Regions from separate parts of the Nocardia sp. GP40 genome, predicted to be linked through region 2. Evidence: riboswitches for the same ligand, from Rfam matches in the RefSeq annotation. Region 2 holds a riboswitch; the other holds the start of a gene.

Region 1 (4,382 bases), on a different contig from region 2:
CTTCCCGAAGTGCGGCACCGTGAACCCGATGGTGCCGCGCTCCGCGGAGTAGATCAGGCCCTTCTTGATCAGCCCGTCCCTGGCCGGCGACAGGGAGGCGGGGCGGCGGCCCAGCTCCTTGGCGATGGCCGCGGTCGCGACCGGGCCGTCGTCGCCGGACAACTCGGCCATGGCGCGCATGTACTCGCGCTCGGCCGGTGTCGCCCGCTCGTAGCGGGATCCGAAGAAGCCGACCGCGAGTTCCTCCTCCGCGGCGGGGGCGGCCAGCTCCACATCCTCGGCCGTGATCGGGCTCTGCGCGGCCAGATCCCAGGTGGCCTTGCCGTAGGCCTGCACGAAATACGGGTAGCCGTCGGCCTTGAGGTACAGCGAATCCAGCGCCTCCGGGGAAAATTTCACCTGCTCGCGGTCGGCGGGCGCGATGAGCGCCAGGTCGGCCGATTCGCGGTCGAGCCGATCGATGCGGTGATAGCTGAACAGCCGCTCGGAGTAGCTCTTCGAGGCCGAGAGCACCGCGGGCAGATGTGGCAGCCCCGCGCCCACCACGATCAGTGGCGCCGCCTCCTGACTCAATTCGTGGCAGGCCCCGCAGATCGCGGAGATGTCCGGCGCGGACAGATCCTGCATCTCGTCGATGAAGATCGCGATGCCGACGCCGATCTCGCGGGCCACCTGTGCCGCCTCCATCAGCAGTTCCACCAGGTCGATCTCGATATCGCCGGAGTCGGCGCGCCCGGTGACCGCGGGGACGTCGATGCCGGGCTGCCAGCGCTCCCGCATGCCCTTGTCCGCGGTGGAGCGCAGCGCGAAAGCCTTGAGTATGCCCAGGAAGTCGTCGACCATCTCCAGGTTGCGATGCGTCACCGCGATCGAGCGCACGGCCATGTGCAGCGCCGAGGCGAGCGGACGGCGCAGCTCCTGCTCGGGCCGGGCCTCCAATTTGCCTGTGCCCCAGTCTCGGGAGCGGGCGGCCGAGCGAAGCTGGTTGAGCAGCACGGTCTTTCCCACGCCGCGCAGGCCGGTCAGCATCACACTGCGTTCCGGCCGGCTCCGGGAGATTCGCTCGAGCACGATGTCGAACGCGTCGAGCTGCTTGGCGCGGCCCGCGAGTTCGGGCGGGCGCTGTCCGGCGCCGGGAGCATACGGATTCCGCACGGGGTCCATGCCGGTACACCGTAGCGCCTGTACGGGAAAATCTTCGGACGTCTAGGGCGATCCCTAGAGACGGCTATCGACCGGCATGCATCGCGCGGAACCGGCTGCCATAGAGCGATATTTCGGCAAACCGGATCGACCGGTCCTTCGGTCGGGTGCGGACGCGATATTGCGTGGACTCGGACGGCGGACGCCGTCGGCTCTCTAGGCTTGTCGGGAGTTCATATCCGGATATCGAGCGCAGGAGGGTCATGACCGAGGAGTCCGTTCCCACCGTCGCCGAGGTGGTCGAGTCCTGGAACGTGCCGGCCGAGGCGCCGGTCGCCACGCGCATCCGCCAGAACATACTCGCGGCCATCGAGCAGGGGCTCGACGATCCGCAACTGGTGGCCGACCTTGCCGTCGGACCACTGGTGATGGCGCTGGGCCGGCTCGAAGTGGGGCTGGCGCAGGCGCAGCGGCGCATCGAGGAACTCGAGCAGGCACTCGGTGGGCGATGAGCCGCGCGGTGCGCCGGGGTGTCGCATGTACGTCGATGTCCGACACGCCGACGCCGATGCGCGACACGTCGTTGATGGGAAGTGAAACAAGGGTCGCCGCGCTGTGTAACGGCGGCGAGTATCAGTTCGATATCCCCTGTGCCCGAGCCGATATCGGCTCGTTACCCGACATTCCGGGTCACAGAATCGCAGGTCGTGCCGGGGCTCTCCGACCCCGCACCCACACACTGAGCGTTGGGGTGGACAACCCCGCCGCGTAGCCGTAATCTTCTCGTGACTTGATGGAGTTTGTCGCTTCGCAGGAGAACGGCCCGTCGAGTTACCGCCTAATCGGCGCCCGGGTCGCGGCCCGTTCGCCGAACCGAGGACCCAGATGTAATGGGGTGAATCCTCGCCGGTCGCAAGGCCGGTGAGGTAGGACCGATCTTCCCGGCCCGAACCCGTCAGCTAACTCGGTCGGCGGGTGGATGGAAGAAACAGGAGACTCAGCTCGGTGGGTAAGCACAGTTTGCAACGGGAATCCCGGCTCCCGAATTCCGTCAAGGGTGCGATCGTTATGGGTGCGGTAGCCGCAACAACCGGTGCGATGCCGGCTGTTTCGGCGATGGCCCAGACCATCAACGTACCCGGTGTCGGAAACTTCGATGTGCCGGTCGATCCTTCGTTGACCCAGCAGGTCAAGGCCGTGAACCAGGCGCTGGCCGATCACGCCGACCTCATCAAGGATCACGCGGATCAGATCAAGGCCGCGCAGAAGCAGTTCGCGCCGCAGAGTCTGCAGCAGTCCGACATCCCGGGCCTCACCGCCGGCATTCCGAATCCGTTTGCCGCTCAGAACAAGAACACCGCCGCTGACGTCGCCCTCGATGCCGCCAAGAGCAAGCTCGGCGCGGAGTACATCTGGGGCGCCTCGGGTCCGTCGAACTTCGACTGCTCCGGCCTCGTGCAGTGGGCCTACAAGCAGGCTGGAATCAACCTGCCGCGCACCAGCTTCGAGCAGTCGCACGTCGGCAAGCCGGTCGCCCTTAAGGACCTGCAGCCCGGCGACCTGCTCGTCACCGAGGGCGGCGGCCACGTGCAGATGTACGCCGGCGACGGCAAGGTCATCCAGGCGCCGCAGTCGGGTGAGACCGTCAGCTACGCGCACGTGAACCCCAGTGAGATCGTTACCGCGCGTCGCGTAGCCTGATTCTGGGGCGAATGGCGATACTTCCGAGGGCCCTGCTTGGTTATGCTTCGCTGCCGTCTTCGGGCCCGTCGGGCGTATCGCACTGAGGAGCGAAACTGCCACCGACACAACCGAGCATAGCCCGGGTCGACTCCTGGACCTGGGCTGTTCGGCTGTTCAAAACCAGATCCGCCGCGGCATCGGCATGCCGCGGCGGACATGTGAAGGTGAACGGTGTCGCGGTCAAGCCCGCGCATCAGGTCAAGCCCGGTGACGAGGTCCGAGTCCGGCAGAGCGGACTCGAGCGCATCGTCATCGTCGAGCAGATCATCACCAAACGCGTCGGCGCCGCGATCGCCGCGCAATGCCTGATAGACAAGAGCCCGTCGCCGCCCGCACCCGAGATCGCGGCGGCCATGCCGCGCCGGGACCGCGGCGCGGGCCGCCCCACCAAACGCGAACGGCGCGAGACGGATCGCCTGCTAGGTCGTGACGCCGACCCGCCTCCCCGCGATGTCAGGCCAGACTGAGGTGCCACGCCAGTGCTCTCAGCGGCCGACGGTCAGGCCGTCGGTGCGGCCTTCGCCGCCAGGGCGGCGGCGGTGGCTGCGATCGCGATCGTCACCAAGGCCCCCAGCATCATCGCCGCCGCCTCGCCGCGGGCCAGCACGTGCAGCTGGGTGCCGATCGTGACCGCGGCGACCGGCACGCCGATCTGGGCCGCAGCCAGCGCGCCGTAGGTGATCGGCTGGCCCAGCAGACGCATCAGCACGTGAGCCAGCACCGCGGCCAGACCCAGACCCAGACCCAGCAGAATCAGGCGGGGCCGGTCGGCGAATTCGCGCAGATTCAGCTCGGCGCCCAGCCAGACGAAGAACAGTGGACTGAGGAACCCCTCGGTGATCGCGAAAAGCTGCCGCGCCACCCGCCGCGGCTCTCCGACTCCGGCCACCGCGAGTCCGGTCGCGAAGCCCGCCAACATGATCGACACGTGGGTGCGGGTCGCCACGGCGGCGAGGGTGAACAGCAGCGCCAGACTTACTCGCAATTCCAGAGCAAATTTTCGCTTCTCCGATACCTCATGGGCGCGATGACGCAGACCGGACCGCTCCAGATACCGCAGCACGAAGAACAGCACCACCGCGGAGGCGGCGACGGCCAGGGCGCCCAGCATGGCACGCCCCGCATCGGCGATGTCGATGACCAGTGGCAGCGCCACGATGGACGCGGTATCGGCCAGCGCCACCTGCGCCATCAGCTCCAGCACCGGCTTGCCGCTCAGACCCTGGGAATCGATGATCGGCAGTGCCAGGGCCGCCGAGGAGGAGGCGATCAGCACCGAGTACACCGCGCCGTGTCCGGTGCCGAACCACCCGGCCAGCGCGTAACCCGCCGCCGCGGCGACGATTCCGACCAGCACCGCCCGCATCGCCCCGACCGCCAGCGCCGAGCGCACCGCCGGATCCCGCACCGGCACATGGGTGCCCGCGACGAACATGACCAGCGCGAATCCCATATCGGCCAGAAAGGTGAAGGTGGGGTCGCCGGTGTGCAGGATT
Region 2 (4,382 bases):
GCTTGAGCCGCACCGGGATCCGGTCCCGGCTCGCCGATGCGGCTGCGCCACACCGGTTTACAGGGCACCCGCGGGGACCTTGTCCAGGAACCCCAGCACCTGCGTGATCCGGCCGTCCTCGCCGATCTGCGCGACATCGAATCCGATGACCAGCGGCTCGGCGCCCTCGGGGCCGAGATGCCAAGTGAATCGGGCGATGTCGTGGTGGGCGTCGACCGGCCCGCCGGAGCTGAACACCAGTCCGGCGAACTGTCCCTGCACCGCGGCGATGGTGGCCTCGAGGCCGTCGTGTCCGCGCACGGCCACCAGCGGATCGGTGTAGGAGGCGCCCTCGGCGAAGACCTCGGCGACCAGGGCGGCGCGGGCCGCGGGATCGGTCTCGTTCCAGGCGGCCAGGTAGCGCTCGACCAGCTCGTTGATGTCGCTCATGATGTTCTCCTTCGTGGTAGTTCGTTCGTGCTGACCACAAAGTTATTCAGCGGGCGACGGTGCCGAATCTGTCGTCGTTAGGTAATGACGACCGGTCGTGACGCCGGCGCCGATCCGGCCCGTGACACGCGACAGCCCCCGGCGCACGAACGGCGTCGGGGGCTGCGGCACAACACAAGTCAGGCGAGCACGCTCAGTGGTCCAGCTCGCGGGCCACGCCGCGCACGACCTCGGCGATCCGCTGGGCCATCTTGCGGTCCGGGTACTTACCTTTGCGCAGGTCCGGCTGCACCTTCGCCTCTAGCAGGGTGATCATGTCCTCGATCATCCCGTGCAGATCGTCGGGCTCCTTGCGGGGATGCTGCGCCGGAAGCTCCTTGTGCCCCTGCCGCTCTCCGCGCACCGACGGTGGCGGCTCGAGCAGCTTGAGGCTCAGGGCCTGCGGACCGCGGCGGCCGGCCGCCATTCCGAATTCGACCCGTTGCCCGGGCTTCAATCCCTCGACACCCTTGGGCAACGCAGACGACCGAACATAGACGTCCTCCCCCTCATCCTGGGAAAGGAATCCAAAGCCCTTCTCGACGTCGTACCACTTCACCTTGCCGGTCGGCACTGCGCTCACCCGTTCATCTTCGATGCCCGGACGGCCCGGGCACAGCCATGGGCAACCGGATGTGGTCCGGCGCCTTTCTGTTTGCGAAAAGAACGCGCCCCACACAGGCATGCAGGACGCGATTGCTATGGAGTCTACCCCGGTGGCGATTGCCCAAGCACATCAGTTTTACGGTGCAGCAATGCCGGATTCCTCCTCAGACCGCTCGCCGCGCCGCGCCTCGGATCGGCTGCTGCCCTTCGCTCTGGGCCTTTTCGCGATCGGCCTGCTGGCGATCGTCGCCATCTTCGTGACCCCTCTCGTCTCGGACGCGAAACCGGGGCTATGGCTGTATCTCGTCGCGATGGGCGCAACACCCCTGGGGTTGTTGCTCGCGATCGTCTTCGCGCTGTGGTCCGGCCGCCGGGCGCGGTGAGCGACCTCCTTGTTTGCCCTGTTGAGTTTCCTATTACACATGTGATCTTCGTCACATCACAGAAGGGTCACAGGGTGGTCACGGACCGTGCTCGGACGGAATACAGTGCATCCACCAGCACAGACGCCATACCGGAAGGCGTTGCGCCGGACCGCGACCCGGTCGTACACGCCGGTTACCAAATGGTGATTTTTCGCGGCGATCGTCGTACGGTCTAACGCAGTCGGGATCACTTCCGACACCACCCGGCCCGCCGCACCGAACCTCGCCCCGCGGGTACCGGACCCCAACGGAATCAGGGGCGAGGGCGGGGAACCCACGTTCCCACCACGCAGGGAAGCGGGATCGGGCGGCAACGACCGATCCCTTGGGGTGAAGCCCCGGCGCACCACCCGGTGCACCAGGGCCGGACGGCCTCTCAGTCCGAACCCGACAGCTCACCTCGCAGGCGCGTACGAGAGGGAGACACCAGATATGAGTGGACGCCATCGCAAGCCGACCAGTACCGGTCGCACCGTCGCCAAGGTCGCTGTCACCAGCGCGATCATGGGCGGTGCCGGTGTGGCCCTCGCCGGTCATGCAGCCGCGGCTCCAGACTCCGACTGGGACAGGCTCGCTCAGTGTGAGTCCGGTGGCAACTGGGGCACCAACACCGGCAACGGATTCCACGGCGGGCTGCAGTTCTCGCAGGGCACGTGGCGGTCCTACGGCGGCGGTGAGTATGCCGCTGCCCCCGAGCACGCCAGCCGCGAGCAGCAGATCTCGGTGGCCGAGAAGGTTCTCGCCGCGCAGGGCTGGGGCGCATGGCCCTCCTGCTCTTCGCATCTGGGCCTGCACAGCGGCTCGACCCCGCGTGTGGAGCCCGCGACGTACACCCCCTCCACCACCAACGACACCGCCCCCGCGCAGACGGCCAGCCAGCACTGGACCCAGCCGCAGGCCGAGGCGGCCCCCCAGGTTCAGGCCCCGGTTCAGCACCCCGCGCCGGCCAGCCCCAACCAGCAGGTCTTCCAAACCGTCGACAAGGGCATCACCCTGGCGCAGCAGCACGGCATCCAGATGCCGCAGCCCGCGCTCGACGCGTACAACGCAGCCAAGGCCAGCGGCGTGAAGCTCGATCCCAACGTGATCAACTTCTTCGAGGCCAACAAGAACGTTCTGCCCAACTGAATTCCTTCGGGCATAGAAGAAAGGCCCCACATCCTCTCGGATGTGGGGCCTTTTTTCTATATGTCGGTCAGCGGTTGATCACCGTGTGCGGGTGCACATACGGAACCTCGTCCGCCGGCAACGGGAATTCGGTGTCCTCGCCGAACGGCGAGAGCCCACCGGAACGGGCTGACGACAGCTCTGTGACCGCGTGGTCGCCATTGGCGAGCGACGGCCAGCCGTTGTCGACGTAGGGTTTCTTCGATTTGTTCACCACGGCATCATTCTGGCACGCCCGTGAATATCAGGCACGCCCCTGTCCCCGCAGCGCCGGCCGGCCCACCGCTGCTCCCGATGTGGCGCCGACCGGCCCACCGCTGCTCCCGATGTGGCGCCGGCCGGCCCACCGCTGTACCCGATGTGGCGCCGGGCGACCGATCCCCACAGCGGCCCCGGACACATCGCCGTAGGCTGGATGGGATGACCACGACCGACCAAGCGCCCCGGGCCGGGGGCGATCGCCCCGCGGGAAAACGCACCGCTACCCGCGGCTCGGCCGATGGCAAGGACCTGGCCGACTGGCTGGACGGCCGCGGCGACGACGACCTGGTGACCCTCCTGGAGCTGCGTCCCGATCTCGCTGTCCCCCTGCCCGCCTCGATGACGGTCCTGGCGGCGCGCGCCGAACAGCGCGCCTCGGTACTGCGGGCCTGCGAGGAACTGGACACGCTCGAATTCGCGATCATCGAGACCCTGAGCGTCCAGGGCGCCGGATTTCCCGGCCGCACCGCGGCCCCGCTGCCCCGCAAGCGCCTGCACGCCCTGCTCTCCGACCGGGTGCCCGCCAAGACCGTCGACGCGGCCCTGGCCCGGCTCACGGCGCGCGCGCTGGTCTGGGGCGAGAAGGAGATGTCGCTGGCCGCGGCCGCCAAGGATGCGCTGCCGTGGCCGCTGGGCAGCACCACCGAACTCCCGGACGCGCTGACCGAGCCGGAAATCGTGGTGGCGCTGACCAAGATCGGCCCGGCCGAACGGGCCCTGTTGGACAAGCTCGCCACCACCGGCCCGCGCGGACGCACCCGCGACGCCGCCCAGGGCACCCCGCCGGAGCGGCCCATCCAGCGGCTGCTGGCCCACCGCCTGCTGAACTGGGTGGACGAGGAGACCGTCGAACTGCCGTCCGCGGTCGGGCAGGTGCTGCGCCGCGAACCGGTGACCGATCCGCACGCGCTCGTGCCGCCCCGGCCGGAGCCGATCAAATACACCGCAGCCGATGTCAATGCCGCGGCCGCGGGCGAGGTGGGCGAGCTGCTGCGGCACTGCGGCGACATTCTCGAGGTGCTCGGGCAGGCGCCCGCCCCCGCGCTGCGCTCGGGCGGGCTGGGTGTGCGGGAGCTGCGTCGCGTCGCCAAGCAGACCGGCATCGACGAGACCCGGGTGGGCCTGCTCGCCGAGGTGCTCGCGGCGGCGCGGCTGCTGGACAAGGGAATTCCGGAGCCCCCGCCCGAGGACGACTCCCTCGAGGACTGCTGGGCCCCGACGACGGCCGCGGACGGCTGGCGGGACAATCCGCCCGCACGGCGCTGGGCGGTACTCGCGCACGCCTGGCTGGAGCTGGACCGCTTCCCGTGGATGATCGGCCTGCGCGACGCCAACGACAAACCGCTCGCCGCGCTCTCGCTCGAACTGCGCAACATGCACGCGGTCCGGGACCGGTCAGCCATGCTCGCGCTGCTGGCCGAATCGCCCGCCGGCTGCGCGGTGACCCCGGGCGAT

Evidence for each region. A riboswitch is a leader RNA that binds a small molecule or an ion and turns the genes downstream of it on or off. The one in region 2 is predicted to bind cyclic di-AMP.
Region 1: another riboswitch for cyclic di-AMP. It lies ahead of ABH933_RS07495 (C40 family peptidase); the one in region 2 lies ahead of ABH933_RS34180 (transglycosylase family protein).

The regions. Positions count from the first base shown of each region.
Region 1 is NZ_JBNPVW010000002.1:631,589-635,970, forward strand. It holds gene ABH933_RS07485 (ATP-binding protein) at 1-1,164, opposite strand, end outside; gene ABH933_RS07490 (hypothetical protein) at 1,407-1,655, shown strand; cyclic di-AMP (ydaO/yuaA leader) riboswitch at 1,969-2,133, shown strand; gene ABH933_RS07495 (C40 family peptidase) at 2,212-2,844, shown strand; gene ABH933_RS07500 (RNA-binding S4 domain-containing protein) at 2,940-3,353, shown strand; gene ABH933_RS07505 (cation:proton antiporter) at 3,386-4,382, opposite strand, start outside.
Region 2 is NZ_JBNPVW010000014.1:69,695-74,076, forward strand. It holds gene ABH933_RS34160 (DUF2771 domain-containing protein) at 1-6, shown strand, start outside; gene ABH933_RS34165 (nuclear transport factor 2 family protein) at 58-429, opposite strand; gene ABH933_RS34170 (cold-shock protein) at 623-1,042, opposite strand; gene ABH933_RS34175 (hypothetical protein) at 1,224-1,457, shown strand; cyclic di-AMP (ydaO/yuaA leader) riboswitch at 1,736-1,923, shown strand; gene ABH933_RS34180 (transglycosylase family protein) at 1,932-2,627, shown strand; gene ABH933_RS34185 (hypothetical protein) at 2,695-2,883, opposite strand; gene ABH933_RS34190 (helicase-associated domain-containing protein) at 3,087-4,382, shown strand, end outside.